DNA from 2 places in the Gudongella sp. QWL-04 genome. Region 1 is predicted to be linked to the other one. Evidence: a T-box and tRNA genes for the amino acid it is inferred to sense, from the RefSeq annotation. Region 1 holds a T-box; the other holds one or more tRNA genes.
What was found. A T-box is a leader RNA that pairs with one kind of tRNA and senses whether it is charged. The one in region 1 lies ahead of serS (serine--tRNA ligase), so its partner is inferred to be a tRNA-Ser.
Positions count from the first base shown of each region.

Region 1 (7,233 bases):
ACCCATATTAGTCCTGGGGCCTATTTCAGATGACCAGTTGGAGGAAGCTGTTTATAATGACTTATCAATAACTCTGTTTAATATAGGTAATGCTAAGCTAGTTTCAGACATTTCCATTAGATTGAATAAAACCTCAAAGGTACACATTAAAATAGACTCTGGTCTAAGGCGGATCGGATTCAAGCCTGGTGAAGAGTTGAAAAGAGCTATTGATATTTTAAAAAATCTGACAGGCCTAGATATCATAGGTGTATATACTCACTTTGCGGAAAGCGGAGCATTAGATAAGACATTTACAAAAGGGCAGCTGGAGATATTCAATAAAGGATTAAACCAACTTAGAGAAAATAATATTGATCCTAAGTTTGTTCACAGTGCAAGCACTCAAGCAATTTTGGAGCTGCCTGAATCCCACTTCAATCTAGTAAGAGCTGGTAAGGCAATTTATGGATATCACGGAATGGATCACGGATACGACAGAATTTCACTAAAGCCAATATTGGAATGGAAGGCTGTAATTACAAATATAAACCAGCTACTACCAGGAGAGAGCATTGGATATGGTAGAACCTTCACTGCAAGTAAAGAGATGTCAATAGCAGTAGTACCGGTAGGTTTTGGCGATGGGTATAGCTCCTTATTATCAAATAGAGGCAGTGTAATAATAAACGGTAAGAAAGTACCTATAGTCGGAAGAGTATGCATGGATTCATGCTTCGTAGATATTACCGGTTTAGAGAATGTGAAAATAGGAGATATTGCTACCATTTTAGGGGAAGATAACGGAGAAAAAATCGATAAATCTGACATATGCAAAATTACCGGAGCTCAAGTATCCGAGGTACTTGCAATTATTGGCAGACGGGTTGCAAGAATATATAAAAGTAAAGGCGAATATGTGTCCGCCGATAGCTTATAAATCAATTTGCAATAAATGATAAATGCAATGGATCAGTGAAATTTGAAAGTGAAGGATTGATAACAATGAAAGATACAAAGCTTATTTGTACTAAATGCGGTAAGGAGTTCTCAGCCAGTATAAAAAACTTCAGGTGCGATGTCTGTAATGAACCCCTCGAGCTGGAGTTAGTTAAAACAGGTAAGATCTCTGAAGGGAATCCATTAAAACAAACAATTCTTGAAAGATATTCCGAATTTTATCCTTTTAGCAATATCAACAAAGATATATCATTAGGCGAAGGCTTTACACCACTAACTGAGTCTGAAAATTTATCTAAAAAGCTAGGAGTAAAGAATCTATATTTTAAAGATGAAAGCCAAAACCCAACATGGTCATTTAAAGATAGAGGTACCGCTGTAGCAGTTCAACATGCATTGAAGCTAGGATATAAGAAGATCGGTACGGTTTCCAGCGGGAATATGGCTCCTTCTGTTGCAGCTTTTGGGAGGAAAGCAAATCTGAAAGCATACATATTTGTAAAACATGATATCCCAGCCGAGAAAATAGCACCAATAGCCATATATGGCCCTAATCTATTGAGAATAGAGGGTAATTATGAAGATATATATACAAAAAGCTATGAAGTTGGAGATGAAAATGACATTTATTTCATGAATTCTGACGTTCCTTTCAGAATCGAAGGCTCGAAAACTATTGCTTTTGAGATTTGCGAACAGCTTAATTTTGATATGCCCGATTATGTCGTTGTGCCAACAAGTTCTGGGGGTAACACGAGAGGTATAGAAAAAGGTTTTAGAGAATTTCACAACTGTGGACTAATTAATAAAATTCCAAAGATAATATGTGCACAAGCAAGTGGTTGCTCTCCAATTGTAGAAGCATATAGTAATGGGTTAGATGAGGTTCAAAGGGTTGAAAAGCCAAATACTATCGCTCATGCTATAGAAAATCCATATCCACCGAGTGGTAATCAAATTTTACGGATGTTAAAGTGGAATGGTGGAATTGCAGTTGGAGTAACAGATGAAGAAATAATTGAAGCTCAAGCTATACTAGCTACGGATGGGTTGTTTTCTCAACCAGCCTCCGCTGTACCATTGGCTGTAGTAATAAAATTGAAAGCGCAAAACTATCTCAAGCACGAAGATAGAATTGTTTGTATCGTCACAGGAAGCGGTTTGAAATATACTGCTGCTTTGGAAAAGCATAAGCTTAATTCCGTTCAGTGCAGAATAGAAGAGTTATCCAGTGTAATAAAGGGGATCAACGATGATAATAGAAAATAGACTAAAAGAATTAAATATTAATATTCCGCAACCACCCAAGCCTGGAGCTATTTATGTTGCAGCAGTTAAATGTGATGATTATATTTTCATCTCCGGGCAAACGCCTAAGGATGGTGTAAATCTATTATATAAAGGTAAGCTCGGTAGAGATCTAACTACAAAGGAAGGCTATGAAGCATCAAAAATATGTATACTGAGGTCGATAAGTGCGATTAAAGATATAATTTCAGATTTGGACCGGATAGAAAGAATTGTTAAATTAACTGGTTTCGTAAACTCCACTGAAGACTTTATTGAACACTCATTGGTAATTGACGGTGCATCGGAATTGTTAGAACAGATTTTCGGTGAAGCTGGGAAACATGCCAGGTCGGCTATCGGAGTCAGCTCCTTACCCGGCAATGCTGCAGTAGAGATAGAATTAATAATAAAGATCAAGAGACATTAAATAGAATAGAGAGCCACATCTTGACATCCATTGCGTATGTGCTATAATGAATTTTAATTAAATATAGCTGTGAAGGGAAATAGTAGATAAGAAAGCTTTAAAGAGAGTCAGCGGTTGGTGTAAGCTGACAGGTGAAATTATCGAATCCAACCTGGAGCTAAAAATAGTCGAGTGAGCCGAAAGGCTAACTAGGGTGGCAACGCGGGTTAACTCTCGTCCCTAATATCTGGGGATAGAGAGTTTTTTATTTCCACAGATAAGTCGAAGTGTTTTAAAATTGCATAAGCAAATCTAACTAGGAGGGGATAGCATGCTGGACATTAAAAGGATAAGAATGGATTCAGAAGGTGTTTTAAAAGCTCTAAAAAAGAGACACGGCAATTTTCCAATCGAACAGCTCATAAAAGTCGACGAGGAGAGAAGAAATGCCCTTGTTGAGGTTGAGGTAATGAAGGCGGAACAAAACAGAGTTTCTAAGGAGATCCCAGCACTTAAGAAAGAAGGCAAGGACGTTTCAGGGATATTTGAGGAGATGAAAACTCTATCAGAAAAAGTCAAAGTTCTTGACTTGAAAATCAAGGATATAGATGATGAAATGAAGAATCTATTATTCCAGATACCAAACACTCCACATGATACAGTAGTCGAGGGCGAATCTGATGCCGACAATATCGAGATGAGAAAATGGGGTGAACCTAGAAAATTTGATTTTGAACCTAAAGCACATTGGGACATTGGGACAGAGCTTGGAGTTCTTGATTTTGACAGGGCAGTAAAAATAGCTGGTGCACGCTTTAGTGTATTCAGCGGCAAAGGTGCAAGACTTGAGAGAGCAATAATAAACTTCATGCTGGACTTGCACACAGAGAATCATGGTTATAAAGAAATGGCGACACCATTCATGGTAAACAGGGACAGCATGATAGGAACAGGCCAGCTTCCAAAATTTGAAGAGGATATGTTCCATGTTCCAGCGAAGGACTTTTTCTTAGTGCCTACAGCTGAGGTTCCATTGACTAATTTGTTAAGAGATGAGATTCTTAAGGAAGAAGAGCTTCCAGTATATTTTACAGCATACACCCCATGCTTCAGGGCGGAGGCTGGATCAGCCGGAAGAGATACCAGAGGTCTTATAAGAAATCACCAGTTCGACAAGGTAGAGATGGTAAAATTTTCCCATCCAGACAAGTCATACGAGGAACTTGAAACTCTGACCGACAATGCAGAAGAGGTTCTAAGGCAGCTTCAAATACCATTCAGGGTAGTAATGTTAAGTACAGGAGACCTTGGTTTCTCATCAGCTAAGACCTACGACATAGAGGTATGGATGCCAAGCTATGGAAGATATGTTGAAATTTCAAGCTGCAGCAATTTTGAAGATTTTCAAGCTAGAAGGGCAAATCTGAGATACAGAAACGAAGAGACTGGGAAGGTTGAGTATGTCCACACATTAAATGGATCAGGATTAGCTGTAGGTAGGACATTTGCAGCGATACTGGAAAACTACCAGCAAGCAGACGGCACAGTTGTAATTCCTGAAGTATTGAGAAAATATATGAACAATTTGGAAAAACTTGAGAAGTAATAATAAAATCAGTAATGATCCGAAAAATTTTTTTTCGGATCATATTTTTAAGTATGAGGTTCACAATACCTATATGGGGTATACATATCTTGTAAAATAGTATTTGAAAGGAATGATGGATATGGAGCTATACTTGGAAAAAAAATCAAACAAGTCCTTCGAAGAAGCATTGATAGCTTTAAGGGAAACACTAAAGGAAAGACAGTTCGGAGTATTGTGGGAGCTAAACTTCAGGGATAAATTTGCGGAAAAGGGCTTTGATTACGGAAAAAATCACATGATTCTTGAGGTCTGCAATCCAAAAATAGCAATCGAGATCTTGAACGCCAAACCGGATATGGCATATTTCTTGCCGTGTAAGATGATGATCAGGGATGATGGAGACTCTGTAGTGGTAGGAATGATCAAGCCTGAAGCATTGGTCGACATAATGGGAGAAGAAAGCATAAAGGAAGCAGCACTGATGGTTGAAAATACCCTTTGGAGTGCGATAGAGGCCGCTGTATAAGCCTCTTTTTTTCTTTCCAAAACTAAGGACTAATGATATATTATGAGAACAAATAAAAAAAGTAATGGAGGAATACTAACCGGATGATCAAATTAATGGCAGACTCGACCTGTGACCTTTCGCAGGAGATTCTTGAGAGGTACAATATTGGAGTTGCACCCCTTAGTATATTTATAAACAACGTCACCTATAAGGACAAGGTGGACATTACAGCAGATGAGTTTTTCAAAATTCTACCGTCTCTTCCTGAGCTGCCGACGACCTCCATGCCAAGTCCGGAAGAATTCATCAGGATTATTGATGAAGCTATAGTAGAAGGCTATGACGAGTTCTTGTGTATCTGCATGTCCAGCGGTACCAGCGGCTCCTATCAGTCTGCAGTTATAGCCAAGGACCTCTATTTCGAGAAGCATCCTGATACTGGAATAAAGATACATGTTGTTGACTCCCTCTCAATGAGCCATGGAAGCGGCTACCTTATACTCAAATCAGCCCAGCTTATGGACCAGGGTTACACCTTTGACCAACTGATCGAGTTCAATGAAAAATATAAGACAAAGGTAAAGCACTTCCTCTGCGTAGACGACCTGAATAATCTTATAAAAAGCGGCAGGCTGACAAACGCCAGCGCATTTATTGGAAAGCTGCTGAAGGTAAAGCCAATCATGACCATGAAAAAGGGCAAGGGAGCAATCGTCGCGAAGGAAAGAGGCTTAACCAAGGTTCTAAAGTACTATGTAGATGAGTTTGTAAGAAGAGTAGATCCTGAAATGACAAACTTTATCATAATCGGCTATACGTCAGACTCCATCGTTGCAGAAGCGCTTAAGACAAAGCTTCTTTCAGAGACAGGATTCAAAGGGGATATATACATTATGCAGATGGGAGTTTCCGTTGGAACTCATGTAGGTCTTGGCGGATTATCTATGTTCTACATCGAAAAGTAAGCAAAAAGCAAAAGCTAATCCAATTGACAAAAATGGTAATAAATAATATAATTATTTTTGTGACTTGCACCCGTAGCTCAGAAGGATAGAGCGGTGCCCTCCTAAGGCATGTGCAGGGGTTCGATTCCTCTCGGGTGCACCATTTTTTTCAGGTGATAAATATGGATGAGCTCTTTATGAAGGAAGCAATAAATATTGCAAAAACAAGCACCTACGAGGTTCCCGTAGGTGCTGTTATAGTTTATGACGGAAAAATTATCGGAAGAGGCTGGAACAGGAGAGAAACTGAGAAGGACCCCACAGCCCATGCGGAGATCATGGCTATACAGCAAGCAAGTAAATTTCTGGGGGGCTGGAGACTGGTAGACTGTACCATGTATGTTACCCTTGAACCCTGTGCCATGTGTGCGGGAGCAATAGTAAACGCAAGGCTCCCAAGGCTTGTAATTGGGGCAATGGATCCTAAGTTCGGCTGCTGCGGCTCCAACGAGGATCTTGTAAGACACCCAAGAATGAACCATAGAGTTGAGCTTACTACAGGAATACTAGAAAAGGAGTGCAAACAGCTCCTAACAGAATTCTTCAAGGAACTAAGAAAATCAGGGAAGCCAAAATAATGGTTTCCCTTTAGTTTTATCCCTACAAATCGTATAATAAAACCATAACTATAAATGGAGGGATACATATGAGATACATCGACCTAAGAAGCGACACAGTAACCATGCCGACAGATGAAATGAGAAAAGCAATGGCAGCAGCTCCTGTTGGAGACGACGTGTACGAGGATGACCCCACGATTAAAAAACTGGAGGAGCTTGCGGCGAATATGGTAGGTAAGGAAGCTGCTCTATTCGTACCCTCAGGAACAATGGGAAATCAAATTGCAATCATGAGCCATACCTCCTACGGAGATGAGATAATTGTAGGAGCTAACTCACATATAGTAGTCCACGAGGTAGGTGCAGCGGCCAGACTTTCAGGAGTAAGCTATGCAATAGTTGATAATCCAGACGACAGGATCTATGCGAAGGATGTAATAAAAAAAATCAGAACAGACGATATACATCATCCGAAAACCGGACTTGTGTGCTTAGAAAATGCTCTGGCTAACGGGACAGTCGTACCTCTAGACATAATGAAGGAAGCCTATGAGGCTGCGAAGGCAAATGGCCTGCCGGTGCATACAGATGGGGCTAGGTTGTTCAATGCTGCAACAGCATTGGACGTACCTGCATCTGAGATAGCTGGATATACAGACTCTGTGATGTTCTGTCTGTCAAAGGGACTCTGTGCACCGGTAGGCTCGATGCTTGCAGGTTCAAAGGAGTTCATAAATAGGGCAAGAAAGCACAGAAAGCTCCTGGGAGGAGGAATGAGACAGGCTGGTATCCTTGCAGCAGCAGGAATAATTGCACTAGAGGAAATGACCAAAAGGCTTTCTATAGATCATGAAAATGCAAAGTATATGATGGAACGCCTACAGGAAATGCCTGAGATAAGTCTTAAACCTGAAAATGTACAGATAGATATGGTATAT
Region 1 is NZ_CM178754.1:2,039,851-2,047,083, reverse strand. Features, by position in the region: gene alr (alanine racemase) at 1-919, shown strand, start outside; gene thrC (threonine synthase) at 985-2,208, shown strand; gene AC4PHB_RS10175 (RidA family protein) at 2,192-2,656, shown strand; T-box leader at 2,717-2,880, shown strand; gene serS (serine--tRNA ligase) at 2,967-4,241, shown strand; gene AC4PHB_RS10165 (DUF302 domain-containing protein) at 4,363-4,749, shown strand; gene AC4PHB_RS10160 (DegV family protein) at 4,833-5,696, shown strand; tRNA gene AC4PHB_RS10155 (tRNA-Arg) at 5,763-5,838, shown strand; gene tadA (tRNA adenosine(34) deaminase TadA) at 5,858-6,313, shown strand; gene ltaE (low-specificity L-threonine aldolase) at 6,382-7,233, shown strand, end outside.

Region 2 (7,233 bases), 980 kb from region 1:
GGCTCGTCCACTCAGGGTAAGTCGGGACCTAAGCCAAGGCTGAAAAGCGTAGGTGATGGACAACAGGTTATGATTCCTGTACTGGAGGTATTCGTTAATAGAGAAGTGGGGACGCAGGAGGATATGCAGAGCGTGCGATTGGAAGAGCACGTCTAAGCACGTAGGGAGAGAAGACAGGCAAATCCGTTTTCTTAGAAATCCTGAGGTGTGATGGGGATCGAAAAACAAGTAGAGAAGCTGCAGACTCCACACTGCCAAGAAAAGCCACTATCGAGAATATTTTCACCCGTACCGCAAACCGACACAGGTAGGTGAGGAGAGAATCCTAAGACGAGCGGAAGAACCTTTGTTAAGGAACTCGGCAAAATAGCCCCGTAACTTCGGGAGAAGGGGTGCCACTTGGAGTGGATATCATACGATATACAAGCTTTGGGTGGCCGCAGTGAAAAGGCCCAAGCGACTGTTTACCAAAAACACAACTCTCTGCTAAGTCGAAAGACGAAGTATAGGGGGTGACACCTGCCCGGTGCTGGAAGGTTAAGGGGAATGCTTAGAGGGAAACTTCGAAGGTGTGAACTTAAGCCCCAGTAAACGGCGGCCGTAACTATAACGGTCCTAAGGTAGCGAAATTCCTTGTCGGGTAAGTTCCGACCCGCACGAAAGGTGTAACGATTTGGGCACTGTCTCAACAAAGGATCCGGTGAAATTGTAGTACTCGTGAAGATGCGAGTTACCCGCGACAGGACGGAAAGACCCCGTGGAGCTTTACTGCAGGCTGACATTGGATTTTGGCATTGCATGTACAGGATAGGTGGGAGGCATAGAAGCAAGTGCGCCAGTATTTGTGGAGCCAACCTTGGGATACCACTCTTGTGATGCTGAAATTCTAACCTGGCACCGTGAACCCGGTGTGGGGACACTGTCAGTTGGGCAGTTTGACTGGGGCGGTCGCCTCCTAAAAAGTAACGGAGGCGCTCAAAGGTTTCCTCAGCACGGTCGGAAATCGTGCGAAGAGTGTAAAGGCAGAAGGAAGCTTGACTGCGACACCAACAAGTGGAGCAGGAACGAAAGTTGGACTTAGTGATCCGGTGGTACCGCGTGGAAGGGCCATCGCTCAACGGATAAAAGCTACCCCGGGGATAACAGGCTTATACCCCCCAAGAGTCCACATCGACGGGGGTGTTTGGCACCTCGATGTCGGCTCGTCTCATCCTGGGGCTGAAGTAGGTCCCAAGGGTTGGGCTGTTCGCCCATTAAAGAGGCACGCGAGCTGGGTTCAGAACGTCGTGAGACAGTTCGGTCCCTATCCGTCGTGGGCGCAGGAAATTTGAGAGGAGCTGTCCTTAGTACGAGAGGACCGGGATGGACAAACCTATGGTGAATCAGTTGTCTTGCCAAAGGCATGGCTGAGTAGCTAAGTTTGGACGGGATAAGTGCTGAAGGCATCTAAGCACGAAGCCCCCCTCAAGATGAGATTTCCCATCATGAAAGTGAGTAAGACACCAGGAAGACGACCTGGTAGATAGGTCTCAGGTGAAAGAGCAGCAATGCTTGAAGCTAAGAGATACTAATATGTCGAGGACTTGACCTAAGTCAGTGAACAGTGAATAGTGAACAGTGAATAGTGATTGTCATTCTGAGCGTAAGCGAAGAATCTTAGCTGAGAACTGTGAATTGTAAATTGTGAATTGTAGTAAGTAGTGTTTGTTCTATAGTAGATTTAGTTTTCGTCTGGTGACGATAGCAAGAGGGAGACACCTGTACCCATACCGAACACAGAAGTTAAGCCTCTTAACGCCGATGGTACTTGGTTGGAAACGACCTGGGAGAGTAGGAAGTTGCCAGTCTAATGACCTAACTTAGCGAACGAAAGTGAGCTTTAGTAGGTCAGATGTCGCGCAGTCCAGATCTATGATTTGGCTAACGCAGCCGACTAATGACCTAACTTAGCGAACGAAAGTGAGCTTTAGTAGGTCAGATGTCGCGCAGTCCAAATCTATGATTTGGCTAACGCAGCCGACTCTATTCTTAGGTAGCTCAATGGCGGAGCAACCGGCTGTTAACCGGTAGGTTGTGGGTTCGAGTCCCACCCTGAGAGCCAGAGTATGCCGGGGTGGCGGAACTGGCAGACGCACAGGACTTAAAATCCTGCGACCCTTAAAGTCGTACCGGTTCGATTCCGGTCCTCGGCACCATAACTCTATGGCACAAAAGGGTTAAAATATTGACGCGGGATGGAGCAGTCTGGTAGCTCGTCGGGCTCATAACCCGGAGGTCGTAGGTTCAAATCCTGCTCCCGCAACCATTATATCTGTCATAGCGACAGCGGAGACACCCATTTTGGTGTACCCGGAGGGTGCAAACATAATGTCTAACGTGGCGGCGTAGCTCAGTTGGCTAGAGCATGCGGTTCATACCCGCAGTGTCAGCGGTTCAAATCCGTTCGCCGCTACCAATTTTCAATTAAATCAAGGCCCTATGGTCAAGCGGTTAAGACACCGCCCTTTCACGGCGGTAACCCGGGTTCGAATCCCGGTAGGGTCACCAAAAAAAGTGGGCGCATAGCTCAGTTGGGAGAGCACCTGCCTTACAAGCAGGGGGTCACAGGTTCGAGCCCTGTTGTGCCCACCACTTTTATCAATGAACAATTTACAATGCACAATGCACAATTAAAAAGACCCGTAAGTAAGTCGCAAATAATTGTTAACTGTGAATTGTGAACTGTGATTTTAACTACCATTGGCCTGGTAGTTCAGTTGGTTAGAATGCCAGCCTGTCACGCTGGAGGTCGAGGGTTCGAGTCCCTTCCAGGTCGCCACAATTCAACTAATAGTGAATAAGTAAGAGTGAATAACGAAAGACCCAAAAGAGAGACCCGAATAACTATTCACTGTTCACTGATAAATTATTCACTGCAATATTGCTGGCGTAGCTCAATCGGCAGAGCAACTGACTTGTAATCAGTAGGTTGGGGGTTCAATTCCTCTCGCCAGCTCCAAAAGTGCTCCGCAGGACAAGAGAAAATGTCCTTTAGGGTTTGATACATAACAAGGGAATAGATATGGAGGAGTTCCCGAGTGGCCAAAGGGGACGGACTGTAAATCCGTTAGCTAAGCTTTCAGTGGTTCAAATCCACTCTCCTCCACCAATTAAACTTAATAAATATGCGGGTGTAGCTCAGTGGTAGAGCCCCAGCCTTCCAAGCTGGTTGCGAGGGTTCGATTCCCTTCACCCGCTCCAGTAAACTCTTAAAGCTTATAATCATGCACCTATAGCTCAGTAGGATAGAGCAACGGACTTCTAATCCGTGTGCCGGGGGTTCGAATCCTCCTAGGTGCACCATAGTGTTGGGGTGTAGCCAAGTCGGTAAGGCACTAGACTTTGACTCTAGCATTCCACAGGTTCGAGTCCTGTCACCCCAGCCATTTTTACCTAGTTCACTTATACTGCATGCAGTATATTTTTTTACCAATAATATAATATGATCCATTAGCTCAGTCGGTAGAGCACCTGACTTTTAATCAGGGTGTCCCGCGTTCGAGTCGCGGATGGATCACCATTTGGAGAGGTACCGAAGCGGTCATAACGGGGCGGTCTTGAAAACCGTTAGGGCTTTGCGGCCCACGTGGGTTCGAATCCCACCCTCTCCGCCATAAGGAGAAGTACTCAAGTGGCTGAAGAGGCTCCCCTGCTAAGGGAGTAGGTCCTGATAAGGGGCGCGAGGGTTCAAATCCCTCCTTCTCCGCCATAAGATGGGGGCCTTTAGCTCAGTCGGTTAGAGCGCCCGGCTCATAACCGGTAGGTCCGGGGTTCGAGTCCCTGAAGGCCCACCAACTACATAAAATGTAGTTACCTGCCCAGATAGCTCAGTCGGTAGAGCAGTGGACTGAAAATCCACGTGTCGCTGGTTCGATTCCGGCTCTGGGCACCATCCCATCTATTCACAATCTCCAATTTATTCATTGCATCCCATGATGCGTTGATGGATTGTATTGTGAATTATTTTAATACAGGGGCGTAGTTAAACGGTATAACAGCGGTCTCCAAAACCGTCGATGAGGGTTCGATTCCTTCCGCCCCTGCCATTTTTATTTAGCAAGGACTTGTAGCTCAGGCGGTTAGAGCGCACGCCTGATAAGCGTGAGGTCGGTGGTTCGAGTCCACCCAGGTCCACCACCATTTATCATTAAATGATAAATGGGCCTTTAGCTCAGTCGGTTAGAGCGCCCGGCTCATAACCGGTAGGTCCGGGGTTCGAGTCCCTGAAGGCCCACCAAAGAGAAAAACTCATCGCTATGATGAGTTTTACTGTTTTAAACTAATATTTCTGAAAGCTGCCTTATTATCAAGGATTTGATATTATCAGTATTCAGATTTCTTCCTGCCGATACTATTATATATCCGTTAGGGATTCTCATATCCATGTTTGAGAAGCCCTCTTCTGAGATTCCGAGATTAACAACGTCTATCAGGGCAACCTTGAGATCACTCTCGCTTATCGCATAGATTATCTCATAGGCTATGTTGAAAGTGTTGTCATCCCTTAGATCCAATGACCAACCTTGAGCATAATAGCGTATAGGGACATCGCTGTCTGAAGTATAGGTCCCATTTATGAGCAACATCTCTTCAATAATTCCAAGCTCCTTAATATACAGATTTATGGTTTGGCCATTGTTAACGACCCTTACTGTTTTACTATCGCCGACTATTTGGATAAGCCTTAGCAATTCAGGCATAGAGCAAAGATCATCGTGATTATGCTTTAAGACGATTTCTCTCAAAGCAGCTGAGCCCGTTTTAATAAATTCTTTATAGAAATCAATACATTCTTTACCAGAGTACTGATCTTCCCGCAAAATTCCTAAGCTCTCTTCAACAGTCTTAAGCTTAAGATTGGGAAAAGCGAAAAAATCACTATTATTTTTAAGAAGCTTATAAAGATCCAATGACTCTATGGGCGTCATAGAAATAGAATGCTTATCCATTCTAGCCTTAATGAAGGGAAGATCGAAGGAATCCCCGTTATAAGTGACGACAAGAGTTCTTGAATTGAGATAGGGTAAAAGAGCTGAAAGTATATCATTTTCCTCCGAAGAATTTTCAGCAAATAATTGCTCTATAAACCATTTCTTTTTCTCGGATTCATAATAGGCAAGACCTATAAGATATATCCAGTTATACTCTCTTGAAAGTCCAGTGGTTTCAATGTCCAGGATCAGAAGCTTCTTAAGATCTACGAATGTGTATTCCCCAGGACTGGGACTGATAGGTATTTTTAGAATTTCCATAAATCACAGCTCCTTAATGCATTTAGACTGCAAATAGTGCTTTTACTGATGGGAAAAATAGTATACAATAATTATATCATATATTTGGGAGGAAGCCGATTTGGAAATAGAGACTAAACAGCGGAAAACCATAGGTTCAGTGATAAAGGCCGTGGAGATAATTAATTATATTGCTGAAAGCGAACAAGAAATGGGTGCAACTGAAATCAGCGAGGGCTTAGGCTATGGTGTAAGCGCAACCTATCACCTGCTAAATACCCTTAAAGAGTCAAACTTTATCACTCAGAACGAGAGGACCAAAAAATATCAGCTAAGCTTGAAGCTGTGGCAGCTGGGCATGAAAGCATTTAGCCAAAATAATCTTGGCGCAGCTCTGAGACAGTTTCTCGTGAAGCTTAAGAAGGAGACAGGGGAGACTGCCAATCTTACAGTTTTGGATAGAAAATCTATTGTTTACATTGCACAGGAGGAAAGTGACAAGCTAATAAAAATGTTCACGAAGACAGGAGCTACTGCGCCTTTACATTGCACAGCATCGGGGAAGATTTTTCTTGCGTATATGGATGACAGTAAGAGGGATGAAATCCTCAAGGATTATGTAATGACTAAATTCACTAGGAATACCATCACCACGAAGAAACAGCTTTTTAGTGAACTGAAGGTCATACGGGAGAAGGGCTATGGCTTCGACGTAGAGGAACGAGACGATGATGTATCTTGTGTAGCTGCTCCTGTATTTGGAGCCAACGGTGAGGTTTTAGCATGTATTTCTATATCCGGACCTCATACCAGATTTACTGAAGAAAATAAGCTTAAGTGGATTGAGATAATTTTGCAGGTGTCAAAGGATGCCTCAGCGTTCCTGAATAACGAAAAATAAGAAATAGTAATAACGCCTCAGACTGATCAAATATCTGAGGCGTTATTACTTAAATGAATAAATTTCAGATTGTTTTTTCGAATAAATCTTTTATTCTATCCATATCCTTGGTCATCCCAAGTATAAGCATCAGCTTGATCCTTGCTTTTTGTCCAGGCAGATTTCCTCCAAATATTACTCCCATATCTCTTAAATGCTTTCCTCCACCCTCATAACCATAAGTATATAAAACCCTTCCTGTATTGCATCTTGATACAAGGACGACAGGGATGCCAGAAAATATTGCTTGTTTTATACCGCCGATCATCTGTGGAGGTACATTGCCTCTCCCGAGACCCTCGATCACGATGCCTTTGTAGCCAGACTCAATATAAAAACTGAAGATATCTGACCCAAGCCCTGGGACGGCCTTTATTAGGGCTACCTTTTGTTCAAGCCTGTCGGTTTCTATTCTTTGTCTGTCAGGTATACTCCTATAATAGATCACTTCATCGTTATCTACGATACCAAGCGGTCCAAATTCCGGTGATTTGAAAGTATCCAGAGATAGGGTATTTGTCTTTGTTACTTGACTTGCTGCATTTACTTCATTATTCATCACTACAAGGACACCCTTATCCCTGGATTTGGGAGAAAGAGCGGTACATATTGCCGCCGCCAGGTTGCTTGAACCGTCATACCCCAGTTCTGAAAAGTTTCTCATTGCTCCTACCAGGATAACAGGCTTTGGTGTATCCAATAGAAGATCTAGAAGATAAGCTGTTTCTTCAAGAGTATCAGTACCATGGGTTATTATTATACCAGTAATCGATTCGTTCTCAGAAAGCACCTTGGTTTTTTTATAGAGCTCCATCATTATATCCGGAGTAATGTGAGGGCTGGGCAGATTTGAGAAATTGATTATCTCAAGATCAGTCAAGTCCTCGACATTTTTTATCATCCCGAGGATCTCATCCGCATTCAGTGCTGGTATAGCAGCATGGAGATCCGGATCGATCTTCATAGCTATAGTTCCACCTGTAAAAATCATAGCGAGTTTATGCTTCATAATACCCTCCACGT
Region 2 is NZ_CM178754.1:616,927-624,159, forward strand. Features, by position in the region: rRNA gene AC4PHB_RS03020 (23S ribosomal RNA) at 1-1,591, shown strand, start outside; rRNA gene rrf (5S ribosomal RNA) at 1,731-1,847, shown strand; tRNA gene AC4PHB_RS03030 (tRNA-Asn) at 2,027-2,101, shown strand; tRNA gene AC4PHB_RS03035 (tRNA-Leu) at 2,108-2,195, shown strand; tRNA gene AC4PHB_RS03040 (tRNA-Met) at 2,229-2,305, shown strand; tRNA gene AC4PHB_RS03045 (tRNA-Met) at 2,379-2,455, shown strand; tRNA gene AC4PHB_RS03050 (tRNA-Glu) at 2,473-2,547, shown strand; tRNA gene AC4PHB_RS03055 (tRNA-Val) at 2,556-2,631, shown strand; tRNA gene AC4PHB_RS03060 (tRNA-Asp) at 2,742-2,818, shown strand; tRNA gene AC4PHB_RS03065 (tRNA-Thr) at 2,923-2,998, shown strand; tRNA gene AC4PHB_RS03070 (tRNA-Tyr) at 3,064-3,148, shown strand; tRNA gene AC4PHB_RS03075 (tRNA-Gly) at 3,167-3,240, shown strand; tRNA gene AC4PHB_RS03080 (tRNA-Arg) at 3,266-3,342, shown strand; tRNA gene AC4PHB_RS03085 (tRNA-Gln) at 3,349-3,425, shown strand; tRNA gene AC4PHB_RS03090 (tRNA-Lys) at 3,484-3,559, shown strand; tRNA gene AC4PHB_RS03095 (tRNA-Ser) at 3,563-3,653, shown strand; tRNA gene AC4PHB_RS03100 (tRNA-Ser) at 3,657-3,748, shown strand; tRNA gene AC4PHB_RS03105 (tRNA-Ile) at 3,757-3,833, shown strand; tRNA gene AC4PHB_RS03110 (tRNA-Phe) at 3,856-3,931, shown strand; tRNA gene AC4PHB_RS03115 (tRNA-Trp) at 4,012-4,085, shown strand; tRNA gene AC4PHB_RS03120 (tRNA-Ile) at 4,100-4,176, shown strand; tRNA gene AC4PHB_RS03125 (tRNA-Ile) at 4,200-4,276, shown strand; gene AC4PHB_RS03130 (ribonuclease H-like domain-containing protein) at 4,314-5,291, opposite strand; gene AC4PHB_RS03135 (IclR family transcriptional regulator) at 5,392-6,171, shown strand; gene AC4PHB_RS03140 (asparaginase) at 6,236-7,219, opposite strand.
Region 2: it has a tRNA-Ser gene. The T-box ahead of serS (serine--tRNA ligase) is inferred to sense a tRNA for this amino acid. The anticodon was not compared.